One region of the Rhizobium sp. R693 genome, then DNA from elsewhere that is predicted to be linked to it. Evidence: predicted binding sites of a transcription regulator. Region 1 holds the regulator's gene; the other holds the start of a gene.
What was found. The regulator PhoB, encoded in region 1, activates phosphate uptake and scavenging genes when phosphate is short. The targets are predictions, from matches to a motif close to TGTCATNNANCTGTCAT.
Positions count from the first base shown of each region.

Region 2: phoA (alkaline phosphatase) is a predicted target of PhoB. The motif match lies at 3,036-3,052, and genes of this name have one in related genera.

Region 1 is NZ_LOKY01000012.1:5,752-13,221, forward strand. It holds gene argF (ornithine carbamoyltransferase) at 77-994, opposite strand; gene ATY79_RS11930 (aspartate aminotransferase family protein) at 1,037-2,233, opposite strand; gene ATY79_RS11935 (GcrA family cell cycle regulator) at 2,662-3,195, shown strand; gene phoB (phosphate regulon transcriptional regulator PhoB) at 3,294-3,977, opposite strand; gene phoU (phosphate signaling complex protein PhoU) at 4,014-4,727, opposite strand; gene pstB (phosphate ABC transporter ATP-binding protein PstB) at 4,771-5,586, opposite strand; gene pstA (phosphate ABC transporter permease PstA) at 5,601-6,923, opposite strand; gene pstC (phosphate ABC transporter permease subunit PstC) at 6,920-7,470, opposite strand, start outside.
Region 2 is NZ_LOKY01000034.1:64,196-71,665, reverse strand. It holds gene murI (glutamate racemase) at 1-111, shown strand, start outside; gene ATY79_RS21075 (MFS transporter) at 240-1,346, shown strand; gene ATY79_RS21070 (ATP-binding protein) at 1,438-2,952, shown strand; gene phoA (alkaline phosphatase) at 3,118-4,575, shown strand; gene rpsD (30S ribosomal protein S4) at 4,832-5,449, shown strand; gene ATY79_RS21055 (glutaminase) at 5,621-6,550, shown strand; gene ttcA (tRNA 2-thiocytidine(32) synthetase TtcA) at 6,610-7,470, shown strand, end outside.

The DNA.
Region 1 (7,470 bases):
GAGAGCGGCGGACAAGAGTGTCCATCCGCTCGCACGGCCACTGGCCCTTCGGGCCCGATGTGGCGTCCAGTATGGTTCAGATCGCGCCCAGGCACCAAGCAAGAATCGACTTCTGTGCATGAAGACGGTTTTCCGCTTCATCGAAGACCACGGATTGCGGGCCGTCGATCACCTCGTCCGTGACTTCCTCACCACGATGGGCGGGCAGGCAATGCATGAACAATGCATCCTTGTCGGCCTGCGCCATCAAAGCCGCGTTGACCTGATAAGGCTGGAAGACGTTGTGACCCCGGGCCCGATGTTCCTGATTCATGGAGACCCAGGTATCGGTCACCACGCAATCGACGCCGGCGACCGCACGGTCTGCATCATGGCAAAGCATGATTTCGGCGCCCTCATCGCGGGCCCAGTTCAAATAGTGATCCTTCGGCTCAGAACCAAGGGGGACCGCCATATTCATGCGATAGCCGAAACGCGCAGCTCCTTCGACAAGCGAATGCAGCACGTTGTTGCCGTCGCCGGTCCAGGCGATCGTCTTGCCCTTGATCGGACCGCGATGCTCCTCGAAGGTCATGATGTCAGCCATGATCTGGCAGGGATGCGTATCATCAGTCAGCGCATTGATAACGGGAACCGTTGCATGCTCGGCAAGCTCCAGCATGCGGGCATGATCGGTCGTGCGGATCATGATCGCATCGACATAGCGCGACAGCACCTTTGCCGTATCGCCGATCGTCTCGGCACGGCCGAGCTGCATCTCGGTGCCCGACAGGAACAGCGTCTCGCCGCCGAGCTGGCGCATGCCGACGTCGAAGGAGACGCGGGTACGGGTCGAGGGCTTTTCGAAGATCATCGCCAGCATCTTGCCGGCGAGCGGCTTATCGCCCTGCCCGGCCTTGAAGGCCTGCTTGCGTGACATTGCGTCATTCATGATGAGCCGCAGGTCGGATGCCGTGACGGCGGAGAGATCGAGGAAGTGTTTTGGGGAAGCCATTGTCTTTACCTATCACGCCCGCCTTGCGACAGGCACTGTCCATTAAGCCGTCTTTTTGACCTTTGAAGCACGCACGCTTTCGGCGGCGCGTTCGAGGCGGGCAAGGCCCTCGCGGGCTTCGTCGGCTGTGACGACCAGGGGCGGCAGAAGACGAATGACGTTGTCACCGGCAGGCACACCGAGCAGGTGAGCGTCACGGATCGCCTGCAGCAACTCGGAGGACGGCACGGCAGCCTTGACGCCAAGCAGCAGCCCCTCGCCTCTGATGTCCTCGATGATATCAGGATAGCGATCCTTGAGCGAGGCCAGCCCCTGGCGGAAGACCAGCGAGACGTCGCGCACCTGCTGCAGGAAGCCTTCCGCGAGGATCACGTCGAGCACGGCGCCGCCCACAGCCATGGCAAGCGGATTGCCGCCATAGGTGGAGCCATGCGTGCCAGCCTTCATGCCGGAAGCGGCCTCTGCCGTCGCAAGGCAGGCGCCGAGCGGGAAGCCACCGCCGATACCCTTGGCCACTGCCATGATGTCGGGAGTGGCGCCGGACCACTCGTGCGCAAAGAGCTTGCCCGTACGGCCCACACCCGTTTGCACTTCGTCGAAGATCAGCAGCAGGCCGTTTTCGTCGCAGATTGCGCGGAGCGCCTTCAGAAACTCGTTGGTCGCCGGGCGAACGCCGCCTTCTCCCTGAATAGGCTCGATGAGGATAGCGGCCGTCTCGCTTGTGATAGCGGCGCGCACGGCATCGAGATCGCCGAACGGAACCTGATCGAAGCCAGGAGCCTTGGGACCGAAGCCTTCGAGATATTTCTCCTGGCCGCCGGCAGCGATCGTCGCCAGCGTGCGGCCATGGAAGGCACCTTCGAAGGTGATGATGTGGAACCGCTCGGGATGCCCCTTTGAAAACTGGTAGCGGCGCGCGGTCTTGATCGCGCATTCCAGAGCTTCCGCGCCGGAGTTCGTGAAGAACACCTTATCGGCGAACGTCGCCTCGGTGAGCCGCTTCGCGAGCGTTTCCTGGCCAGGAATCTCGTAGATATTGGACAGGTGCCAGACCTTGTCGGCCTGCTCCTTCAGCGCGCCCACCACATGCGGATGGCCGTGGCCGACGGAAGTCACGGCAACGCCTGCGCCGAAATCAAGATATCGCTCGCCCGCTTCGGTGATCAGCCACACGCCTTCTCCTCGCTCGAACCGCAGCGGGGCACGAGAGTAGGTGTCGTAAAGCGCGGCTTCAGCCATGGCGCGATCTCCTGTCAATAACCATCAGCGGGCGGACTCCGGCTAAGGAACGCAGTGTCCGGAAATTAAAAATGCCGCCTTTCGGCGGCAAGCAGCACTATTTACTTTTCGCACTGCAATGTCAACAAAACTGAGGTTTTCCAGCACGCGTCAAGCTGCCATCCGAAGGCGGCAGACCTATCAACAACTAATGTTGCAAAAATGACTCTCACACCCAGCAAGTTGGGGAAAACTTGAAATTCGATTCGCCGAGATTCAACCGACTCTTGTCACGGAGTCAGCCTCACACTAGGTTAAAACTCAATTACTAGACTGCATGCGGCGGAACTAGTCACCAAAATCGAGCAGGCGTTTCTTGCCTTGGATACGTCCAGGGCAACGGTGAAGGATTCTGCCTACACCAACGCTAATAAGGCGGAGACAGGGGCATGAACTGGACAGACGAGCGCGTTGAAAAACTGAAGAAGCTGTGGTCCGAAGGGCTTAGCGCCAGCCAGATCGCGGCACAACTTGGCGGTGTAAGCCGTAACGCTGTCATTGGCAAAGTCCACCGTTTGAGTTTGCCTGGCCGCGCCAAGGCCGGGGGCACGACAACGACTGTCAGAACGCCCAAGCGCACGACATCCGCGCCCCGCGCTCCGAACTATGCGTCTCGCGTCGCCACACGCACCGTCGCCCGCCAGCAGGGTGCGACTATGCTCAAGGAAGAAATCGAGATCGATGCGATCGAGGAAGTCCGGTATCGTCCGGCCGCAAACGTCGTCGTTCCGATTTCGCGCCGCCTCGGCCTGACTGAACTGACCGAACGCACCTGCAAGTGGCCGGTCGGCGACCCGCTGAAAGATGATTTCCACTTCTGCGGCTGCGAGTCTCCGGACAACTCCCCCTATTGCACGTATCATCAACGCATGGCCTATCAGCCGGTGAACGAGCGCCGCAAGGCTGCCAACCGGGTCGCTTGACCCGGAAGCCGGATAAGGACCAAAGAAAACGGGCCCTCGCGGGCCCGTTTTTCGTTTGTGAAATTTTATGAAAGTCGCGCTGGCTTTCCGGGGAAAGCTTAGGCTTCCATGGAATAGCCGGCGCCGCGAACCGTGCGGATGACGTCCTGCATGTTAGAGAAGTTCAGTGCCTTGCGCAAACGACCGACATGGACGTCTACAGTACGCTCATCGACGTAGATGTCGTGACCCCAGACGCCGTCAAGCAATTGCGAGCGCGAGAAGACGCGGCCAGGGGACGCCATGAGGAATTCGAGGAGCCGGAACTCGGTCGGACCGAGGCGGACTTCGCGGCTCTTGCGATGAACGCGATGCGTCTCGCGGTCGAGCTCGATATCGCCGCACTTTAGTAGCGTGGAGAGCACTTCCGGCTTGGCACGGCGAAGCATCGCCTTGACGCGAGCAACCAGCTCCGGTGTCGAAAACGGCTTGACGACGTAATCGTCGGCACCGGTGGAGAGGCCGCGAACACGTTCGCTTTCCTCGCCGCGGGCCGTCAACATGATGATCGGCAGGCGCTCGGTCTCCGGCCGCATACGCAGGCGACGGCAGAGCTCGATGCCAGATACGCCAGGCAGCATCCAATCGAGGATCAGGATGTCTGGCGTCCGTTCCTGCAACCGAATCTCGGCTTCGTCGCCGCGCAGGATGGTATCGACCTCGAAACCTTCAGCCTCAAGGTTATAGCGAAGAAGCACGCTCAGTGCTTCTTCGTCTTCAACGACAGCTACTTTTGGGATCATTCGTTTCGGTCTCCTGGGGGCGCGGTCGCGGAGCGATTATTCAGTGACTGCGCCGACGGTGTTGGCGGTATCGTCCTTCGGACGTTCGCCTTCCGGCTGGGCACCGGTGGCCATGTAGTAGATGGTTTCGGCAATATTGGTGGCGTGGTCGCCGATGCGCTCGATGTTCTTGGCGCAGAACAGGAGATGCGTGCAGCTGGTGATGTTGCGCGGATCTTCCATCATATAGGTGAGCATCTCGCGAAACAGCGAGGTGTACATCGCGTCGATTTCCTCGTCGCGCTCACGGATCGACTTTGCCTTGTCAGCAGCGCGGCTCGTGTAGACGTCGAGCACTTCCTTGAGCTGGACCAGCGCGAGCTCCGAGAGGTGCTCGAGGCCGCGTGCGAGCTTGCGCGGCACGCCGGCGCTCTGGACAGCAATAACGCGCTTGGCAGTGTTCTTGCCAAGATCGCCGACGCGCTCCAGGTCCGCCGCGATGCGGATGGAGCCCATGATCTCACGAAGGTCGGCTGCCATCGGCTGGCGGCGCGCAATCGTGACGATCGCCTTGTCACCGATCTCGCGTTCGGCGTGGTCAAGGATCACGTCGTCGGAGATGACCTTCTGGGCGAGAGCCGTGTCGCCGTTGACGAGGGCGCGAACGGCATCCGAGACCATCTGCTCGGCCAAACCGCCCATTTCCGAAATGCGGCGGGACAGGAACTTCAAATCATCGTCGTACGCGGAAAAGATATGTGTCGATGCCATAGGGCTCATCCTTGAATATCGTGAGTGCTACCAAAGCGACCGATCAACCGAAGCGGCCCATGATGTAGTCCTGGGTGCGCGGGTCGTCCGGGTTGGTGAACATCTTGTCGGTATCATTCTCCTCGACGAGGTTGCCGAGGTGGAACATGGCGGTGCGTTGCGAAACGCGGGCGGCCTGCTGCATCGAGTGCGTCACGATGACGATCGTGTAGTTCTCGCGGAGTTCGTGGATCAGTTCCTCGACCTTTGCCGTGGCGATCGGATCGAGTGCCGAGCACGGCTCGTCCATCAGGATCACTTCCGGGCTGACGGCAACAGCGCGGGCGATGCAGAGGCGCTGCTGCTGACCACCGGAAAGTCCAGTGCCGGCTTCATGAACGCGATCTTTCACCTCGTTCCACAGACCGGCGCGCTGTAGGCTGAGCTCAACGATTTGGTCCATGTCGGCCTTCGACCTGGCGAGACCGTGGATACGCGGACCGTAGGCCACATTTTCGTAGATCGTCTTCGGGAACGGATTTGGCTTCTGGAACACCATGCCGACACGGGCACGGAGTTCCACCACGTCAATATCCGGATCGTAGATATCTTCGCCGTCGAGCGTGATCTTGCCGGTCACGCGGCAATTGTCGATCGTGTCATTCATACGGTTCAGGCTGCGCAGGAACGTGGACTTGCCACAGCCCGATGGTCCGATGAGGGCCGTCACAGTGTTTTCGCGGATGTTCAGCTTCACATCGAAAAGCGCGCGCTTCTCGCCGTAATAAACCGAGACGTCCTGGCCGATCATCTTGTAGGGAATGGTATTCATCTTCTGATCAACCGCTTTCTCAACTGCTGCTTCCGTCAACATGTTCATAATGTCTACTCCGTTTACCAGCGGCGCTCAAAGCGACGACGCAAGAGAATGGCTCCGAAGTTCATGACAATCAGGAACAGGAGCAGGACGATGATGGCACCCGACGTGCGCTCGACGAAGGCGCGCTCGGCTTCGTTGGCCCACATATAGACCTGCACAGGCAGGGCCGTCGAAGGCTCCATCGGCGTTGCCGGAGCGTTTGCAACGAAGGCGACCATGCCGATCAGGAGGAGCGGCGCGGTCTCGCCGAGCGCGTGCGCCAGGCCGATAATGGTGCCGGTCAGGATGCCGGGCATCGCCAGCGGCAGCACGTGGTGGAAAACCATCTGCATCTTGGAGGCGCCGAGGCCTAGGGCAGCCGCCCGGATCGACGGCGGCACGGCGCGAAGCGCTGCGCGAGTGGCGATGATGATCGTCGGCAAGGTCATCAGCGTCAGCACGAGACCGCCGACCAGCGACGCCGAGCGCGGCAGGCCTGCGAAGTTGATGAAGACGGCTAGACCGAGCAGGCCGTAGACGATCGAGGGAACGGCTGCAAGATTGTTGATGTTCACCTCGATCAGGTCCGTAAGCTTGTTCTTCGGGGCGAACTCTTCAAGGTAAATCGACGCGGCAACGCCGATCGGCAGCGCGAGAACGAGCACGATCAGCATCAGGTAGAGCGAGCCAATCAGCGCGACGCCGAGGCCCGCGGCCTCAGGACGGCTGGAGTTGCCGTTGACGAAAAGGCCGGTGTTGAACTTCTTGTGCAGGGCGCCGCTCTCGGCCAGCTGGTTCATCCAGCCAACCTGCTTATCGTTCACCTTGCGGTTCTTTTCGTCGACCTTGAGGTCGATCTGACCCTTGTTGGCAGAGTCGATGTTGGCGTCGGCAAGCAGCGTTACATTGACGGTCTTGCCGATCAACGACGGATCAGCAACGACCATGTCACGCAACTGGATCGGCGCACCCTTGGAAACCATCGCGGTCGCGTCACGGACATCCGGACGGCTCGACGCATTGAGGTTCAGTGCCTTGATCATCGCGTCGCGGATGAGAACCGGGTAGTTCGCAGCGACCAGAACGGACGGGTCAGCCGCTCGCTTGTTGTTCGGATCAAGTACCTTCTCGCTGAATTCGATCGGCAACGTGATCGCCGTCTGCTGAAAGGCCGTATAGCCCTTGCTGATGATGCTCGTCAGCAGGATCGCCAGGAAGATCAGGCCAAAGGAAATCGCGGCTATGCCATAGGCACGGAACCGGCGTTCAGCGGCATAGCGGCGCTTCAGGCCGATATCACGACGTTCAGGCGCCTTCGAAACGACAACGCCCTGAACCGGAGAAACAATATCCGTCATTCGTACTGCTCCCGGTATTTGCGCACGATGTAGAGCGCGTAGATGTTGAGGCAAAGCGTGATGCAAAACAGCGTGATGCCAAGGGCGAAGGCGACCAGCGTCTGCGGCGAGGTGAACTCGAGGTCGCCGGTCAGCTGGTTGACGATCTTGACCGTCACTGTCGTCATCGGCTCGAACGGATTGAGCTGGATGCGCGCCGCAACGCCCGCCGCCAATACGACGATCATGGTTTCGCCGATGGCTCGCGATGCGGTCATCAAAAGCGCACCGACGATGCCGGGCAGCGCTGCGGGAAGCACGACCTTCTTGATCGTTTCCGAGCGCGTCGCGCCGAGACCGAGCGAACCATCGCGGAGTGCACGCGGCACGGCGGTGATGATGTCGTCCGACAGCGACGAAACGTATGGGATCAGCATGATGCCCATGACGATACCCGCCGTCAGGACGCTCTGCGCCTGAATGAAGTTCGTATAGTTGCCGGAGAGCAGGCCGCTCACCTGCGAAGACAGGTCGCGCAGGAACGGGCCGACGGTGACAAGGGCGAAGA
Region 2 (7,470 bases), on a different contig from region 1:
CAGGTCGTCGATGGCGTGCACCCTGATAGTTTCGACTTCGCGGTCTTCACCTCTGGCAATCCCGATTTTGCGACGCGGCGGCTGATGCAGGGATTTGGTCTCAAGGCTTGAATCAGGCGCTCGCGCCAAGCCCGTCTTCATCTCGATACAATAGGGGCTATTGCAAAGCCAGGCGACTGCGCAGACTGTGGGATGTGATTCGTCCCGCCAGGCTTCGCATGTCCTTCCAAAAACTTGTCATGGCTATCTTTTTTCTGCAGCCGATTGCGTTCGGCAGCTGGTTGCCGCGCATTCCCGAAATCCAGGCTCGTCTTGAGCTTGGTCCGGCCGATCTTGCCTTGGCGCTGCTCGGCATGCCGGTCGGTATTCTGTCGACGCTGCCTGTCGCCGGACGAGTGGTATCGCGCATTGGCGGCAAAACCACCGTCATCGCGGGATTCTTCGTCTTCTCGGTGATTGTCTGCCTTCCCGCCTTCTCGCGCACGCCGCTGGAACTCTTCATCGCGCTTGCGCTGCTTGGCGTTGCTATGTCGACGCTGGAGCTGGGGCTGAATGTTGAAGCAGATCGTGCTGAAAAGGATACCGGCTCGATTATCATGAACCGCTGCCACGGCTTCTGGAGCCTGGGCATCATGGCCGGCAGCCTGCTTGGTTCGGGAATGGTGGCAATTGCCGCGCCCGCCGAATGGGCGATCATGGCTGCTGCCTTCGTCGTTTTGCCGTTTGCCATTGTAGCAAGCCTCGGCCTGCCGCCCGATCGCGAGGCTGGTGCGGCTCCGCCGCATATGCCGTTCAAGCTGCCAAGCAGCGCTCTGCTCGGTATCTGCGCCTTCGTCTTCGGAATTACGATGACAGAAGGAGCGATCGCCGACTGGTCCGCCGTCTATCTCAAGGGTGTTTTCCAGACCGACGGCATGATGACCGGTATCGGATATACGATTTTCGCGATGATGGTCGCAGCGGGCCGCTTCAGCGGCGATCATCTGAAACAGCGTTTTGGGGCAATCGCGCTGGCTCGTGGCTGCGGCGCTGCTGCTCTCGTCGGCATGCTTATCGTCGTTTTTGCCTGGCACAGCCTTTTGACGCTGGCGGGTTTTGCCTTGGTCGGGATCGGTGTATCGGTCGGCTTTCCGCTGGCGGTGACCACCGCAGCAAGCCTGAGGGATCGACCGGCGGCCGCCAATGTCGCCATCCTGTCCTTCATGGCGCTTACCGGCTTTCTGATCGGTCCGCCTCTGATCGGCTTCATCGCGGAGATGTCCGGGTTGCGCGTCGGGTTGGCGGTGTTGCTGGTTCCACTCGCGGTCAGCCTGGTCTGCACCAGGATGCTGAAAGCCAGGTTCTGACGTTTTCTCCTGTGGGTTCGTGCCGCCGTGTTGCCAAAGACACGGCCAAACCTGCTAGGACGCCGTGTCGAATTGAAAGAGGAATGTGACATTGCAGGTTGGTATCGATATGGGAACGGCGTCGGGAGGCAATCCGGCCACGCTCGATATCGAGGAGCTTCTGGCTACCCGTCTTCTGGTGCAGGGCAATTCGGGCTCCGGCAAGTCGCATCTTCTCCGCCGTTTGTTAGAGCAATCCGCCCAGTGGGTGCAGCAGGTCATCATCGATCCTGAAGGCGATTTCGTCACTCTGTCGGACAAGTTCGGCCACGTCGTCGTCGATGGCGAGCGCACGGAAGCCGAATTGGCCGGCATCGCCACTCGTATCCGCCAGCATCGCGTCTCCTGCGTTCTGACCCTCGAGGGTCTTGATATCGAGCAGCAGATGCGTGCGGCGGCAGCTTTCCTTAACGGCATGTTCGATGCCGACCGTGAATTCTGGTATCCCGTTCTCGTCGTGGTCGACGAGGCGCAGATGTTTGCGCCTTCAGTCGGCGGCGATGTTTCGGAAGATGCCCGCAAGATGTCGCTTGGCGCCATGACGAACCTCATGTGCCGCGGCCGCAAGCGTGGTCTTGCCGGCGTGATCGCGACGCAGCGTCTCGCAAAGCTTGCGAAGAACGTGGCCGCGGAAGCCTCAAACTTCCTGATGGGCCGCACCTTCCTCGATATCGACATGGCGCGTGCGGCTGATCTCCTCGGGATGGATCGGCGTCAGGCGGAAATGTTCCGCGATCTGAAGCGTGGCAATTTCGTTGCGCTCGGGCCAGCCTTGTCGCGCCGCCCACTACCGATCCAGATCGGCAATGTCGAGACCTCGGCTCGCTCGTCGAGCCCGAAGCTCATGCCGCTGCCGGATGCACCTGACGACGTCGAGGATCTGATCTTTACCCCGGATCCAGAGGAGTTTCAGAGGCCGATCGTCCGCCGTGCGCCGCCGGCGCCACGGCCGACCACGGATATTCTTGCCGAACTGTCGCGATCGGCTCCCATTGCCTCGGCTCCTGTCTCGGAAGCGCGTGCACCTCAACCCGAACTATCGGCCGAGGAGCGCGAAGAGAGGCTGACAGCAGTGTTGCACGAGATACTGGACGATCCGGGCTCGGGATTTCGAACGGATCCCGTCCTTTATCAGGAGTTCCTCGTGCGACTTCGTATGCGCCGGGTTCCCGGTCCTCCGATGTCGCTGCCCGAGTTTCGACGTCGCGTGGCGATTTCGCGCTCCGGCGTGGATGCGGCAACGGCGGGAACAGAAGCTTGGGCGACGGCGCTGTCACTGTCCACAGGCGTCACGGACGACCTACAGGGCGTTTTCCTGATGCTGGCAAAGGCTGCTGTGTGTGGCGAGACGTGCCCCTCGGATGCACGGATTGCGCGGGCCTATGGCACCCATTCGGCCCGGCGTGCGAGACGTCTGCTTGGCTATTTCGAGGAGCAGGGCACCGTCGTCGTGCATACGGATTTCTCGGGCAAGCGCATCGTCGCGTTCCCCGATATGAACTGCCAGACGGCCCCGGGCGATGCCAATGCGCCCGATGCGGGTGATGTCCGCTCTGCAGCGGAATGACGGCCGGATTGCAGCAAGGATAGCGCGGGAACTATCGGGCTGCTCTATACTCGACCTCTAATATCACACGAAGAAGTTGCTTTTGTCACATGGGCTTCATTCAGGTGGTGGATAAGGCGCGCGACCCGTGTGGTCGATGCGGATTATCAGAAGGAGATCTCGGTCATGAGAAACAACGTTCGTCACCAGCTGTTGCGCCTTGTCGCCGGCGGCCTGCTTGCAACCGTTGCCATTCAACCCGGCTATGCCGATGATGCGGCGAACAAACTTCTGGAGCGCGCGGCGAGTGCCGATCTGAGCGCTCCTGGTGGCGCACGCCGCCTCTCCGGCGATATCACCGAGGCTTACCGCGCTGCGCTCATCGATACTCGCCCGAAGAATGTCATCCTCCTAATCGGCGACGGCATGGGCGACTCCGAAATCACCATCGCGCGCAACTATGCGGTTGGTGCGGGCCAGTATTTCAAGGGTATCGATGCGCTGCCGGTCACCGGCCAGTACACGCACTATTCGCTCGACAAGAAGACCGGCAAGCCGACCTACGTGACCGACTCCGCTGCCTCGGGCACCGCCTGGGCGACCGGCGTGAAGTCCTATAACGGCGCGATCGGCGTCGACATTCATGAGAAGGCCCACGAAACACTGCTTGAGAAGGCAAAGGCTGCCGGCATCGGCACGGGCAACGTCTCGACCGCCGAACTCCAGGACGCAACGCCTGCCGTCCAGGCCGCACACGTGACCCAGCGTAAGTGCTACGACCCGGCTTCCACGACCGAGAAGTGCCCGACGAATGCGCTTGAAAACGGCGGTAAGGGATCGATCAGCGAGCAGCTGCTGAATGCACGTGCTGACGTGACACTTGGCGGTGGCGCCAAGAGCTTTGGCGAGACCGCCAAGGCCGGCGAGTGGAAAGACAAGACGCTTCGCCAGCAGGCCGAGGAGCGCGGCTACAAGATCGTTTCGAACCTCGATGAGCTTCGGGCCATCAAGCAGGCAAACGACAGCGCGCCAGTGCTCGGTCTGTTTGCCGAGGGCAACATGCCGGTTCGCTGGGAAGGCCCGAAGGCCAGCCACTACGGCAATATCGAGAAGGAGCCGGTCGTCTGCCAGCCGAACGAGAAGCGCACGGCCGCAACCCCGACGCTGGCCCAGATGACGGCGAAGGCGATCGAACTGCTTCGGACGAATGAGAAGGGCTTCTTCCTGCAGGTCGAGGGCGCGTCGATCGACAAGCAGGACCATGCCGCCAACCCGTGCGGTCAGATCGGTGAGACGGTTGATCTCGACGAAGCCGTTCAGGAAGCGCTGAAATTTGCGCGGGAAGCTGGCGACACGCTCGTTATCGTCACCGCTGACCATGCCCATGCAAGTCAGATCATCGAGGCTGATACCAAGGCTCCCGGCCTGACGGAAGCGCTGATGACGAAGGATGGGGCTGTTATGGCCGTGAGCTACGGTAACTCCGAAGACGAGAATGACCAGGGCCACACGGGCTCGCAGCTGCGCATCGCGGCCTACGGGCCGCGTGCAGCAAATGTTGCCGGTCTGACGGACCAGACGGATCTGTTCTATACGATCCGTGACGCGCTCGGCCTGAAGACCGAGACGGCGAGCGCCAAGTAAGCTGCAACGGCTACGCCACCAGGGGCATTGATGGGCAAGGACGTGGAATTGTGATTGACATTCCAGCGACTTCGCCCTAAAGACCGCGCCAGCACCGGGCAGAGATGTCCGGTGTTTCATTTGACATGTCCCGTGGATTTGTCCTGTTCGCGTAATGGGATGATCCTGTCGGATCCTCGAGAGAAGATCAAAGGAGGGCGTGTTTCCTTCACGCGGTTTGGTAACAAGCCGTTCTAACTTTCTGAAAGGAAATACGATGAGCAAGCGCGAATCGTCCAAGTACAAGATTGACCGCCGTATGGGCGAAAACATCTGGGGCCGTCCGAAGTCCCCGGTGAACCGCCGCGAATACGGCCCGGGCCAGCATGGTCAGCGCCGCAAGGGCAAGCTCTCTGACTTCGGTGTGCAGCTGCGCGCCAAGCAGAAGCTGAAGGGTTACTACGGTGACCTGCGCGAAAAGCAGTTCCGTGCAATCTTCGCTGAAGCCGCGCGCCGCAAGGGTGACACCTCCGAAAACCTGATCGGTCTTCTGGAGTCCCGTCTGGACGCGATCGTTTATCGCGCCAAGTTCGTTCCGACCGTTTTCGCTGCCCGCCAGTTCGTGAACCACGGCCACGTGACCGTGAACGGCGTCCGCGTCAACATCGGTTCCTACCGTTGCAAGGCTGGCGACGTCATCGAAGTTCGTCAGAAGTCGAAGCAGCTCGTTTCCGTTCTGGAATCGGTTAGCCTGGCTGAACGTGACGTCCCGGACTACATCGAAGTCGACCATAACAAGATGGTTGCTACCTTCGCACGCGTTCCGGCGCTCGGCGACGTACCGTATCCGGTCGTCATGGAGCCGCATCTGGTGGTCGAATTCTATTCGCGTTAACGCATAGCCCCGACAATCGAATTTCGATTGTCGGAAAGGCTTATGCGTCTCTCTAAGGGACTACTGCGTCCTTTACGCGTCTTCGACGCGCGGCGCAGTAGGACGCGAGGCGTTTTCGCATACGGAAAAGCCGCCTCTTGGGGCGGCTTTTTTGTTATCTGGGGAGATAGGATGGTGGACTTGCAGGCAGTTCTCGACAGCATCCACAAGGAGCTGGCGCCCCGTATCGGCGAGGGCAAGGTTGCGGACTATATTCCGGAACTCGCCAAGGTCGACCCGAACCAGTTCGGTTTGAGCGTCGTGACCGTAGACGGCAAGGTCTACAACGTCGGCCATGCCGACGTGCCGTTCTCCATCCAGAGCATCTCGAAGGTTTTCATGCTGACGCTTGCGCTCGGCAAGATCGGCGAGGGCTTGTGGAAGCGCGTCGGCCGTGAACCATCCGGCTCTTCGTTCAACTCGATCGTCCAGCTCGAGCATGAGCAGGGTATTCCGCGCAATCCCTTCATCAATGCTGGCGCAATCGCGGTGACAGATGTCGTCATGGCCGGCCATGCGCCGCGCGAGGCGATCGGCGAGTTGCTGCGCTTCGTGCGCTATCTCGCGGATGACGAGTCGGTCACCATCGATGATCGCGTTGCAAAGTCCGAGACGCAGACGGGCTACCGCAACTTTGCGCTCGCCAATTTCATGCGCTCCTATCGCAACCTAGATCACCCCGTCGATCACGTGCTTGGCGTCTATTTCCACCAATGCGCCTTGTCGATGACCTGCGAGCAGCTTGCGAAGGCCGGGCTGTTTCTCGCGGCGCGCGGCAGTAATCCGATGACCGGTCACTCGGTAGTGTCGCCGAAGCGGGCACGGCGTATCAATGCGTTAATGCTGACCTGCGGCCACTATGACGGCTCGGGCGACTTCGCCTATCACGTAGGCCTTCCCGGCAAGAGCGGTGTCGGTGGCGGCATCTTTGCCGTGGCGCCCGGCATCGCCTCCATCGCCGTCTGGTCGCCGGGGCTCAACAAGGTCGGCAACTCGCAACTCGGCGCCGTCGCACTCGAAATGCTGGCGGCTCGCACCGGCTGGTCGGTTTTCGGCGATTGATGCTGTGTTGTCGTGACGCTTTCTGCTAAGGCGGAGGCAGACTCTGATTGGACGAGAGAATGAACATCGCAGCCAACATTGCCGATGAGCTGGAAACGCCGACCGCGGACGGCGCGATCGCGCACGCGCTCTTTGCAGAGGCTCCGAACTCGGTGTCGTTCAACAAGCTGCGCAAGCGGCTGCTGCGCAACGTCAGGCAGGCATTCGACGATTTTGCGATGCTGAAGGGCCAGAAGCGGTGGCTGATCGGTCTCTCTGGCGGCAAGGACTCTTACGGGTTGCTCGCCCTTCTGCTCGACCTGCAGTGGCGTGGTCTTCTGCCGGTGGAATTGATCGCCTGCAATCTCGACCAGGGGCAACCGAACTTCCCCAAGCATATCCTGCCTGACTACCTGACCAAGATCGGCGTCAAGCACCGCATCGAGTATCGCGATACCTATTCGATCGTGAAGGAGAAGGTTCCGGACGGAGCGACCTATTGCTCGCTCTGTTCGCGCCTGCGCCGCGGCAACCTCTACCGGATTGCCAAGGAGGAAGGCTGCGACGCATTGGTGCTCGGCCATCATCGCGAGGATATCCTCGAGACCTTCTTCATGAACTTCTTCCACGGTGGGCGGCTCGCGTCGATGCCTGCCAAGCTGCTCAATGACGAGGGCAACCTGATGGTTTTGCGGCCACTCGCCTACTGCGCCGAAGACGACATGGCGAAGTTTGCGGCTGCCATGCAATTCCCAATTATTCCGTGCGATCTCTGCGGCTCTCAGGATGGGCTGCAGCGCAATGCGATGAAGGACATGCTCGCAGATATCGAGCGGCGCATGCCAGGCCGCAAGGACACGATGCTCAGGGCGCTCGCGCATGTGAACCCGTCGCATCTTCTTGATCCCAAGCTTTTCGATTTCGCTGGCCTGATGGCCGGA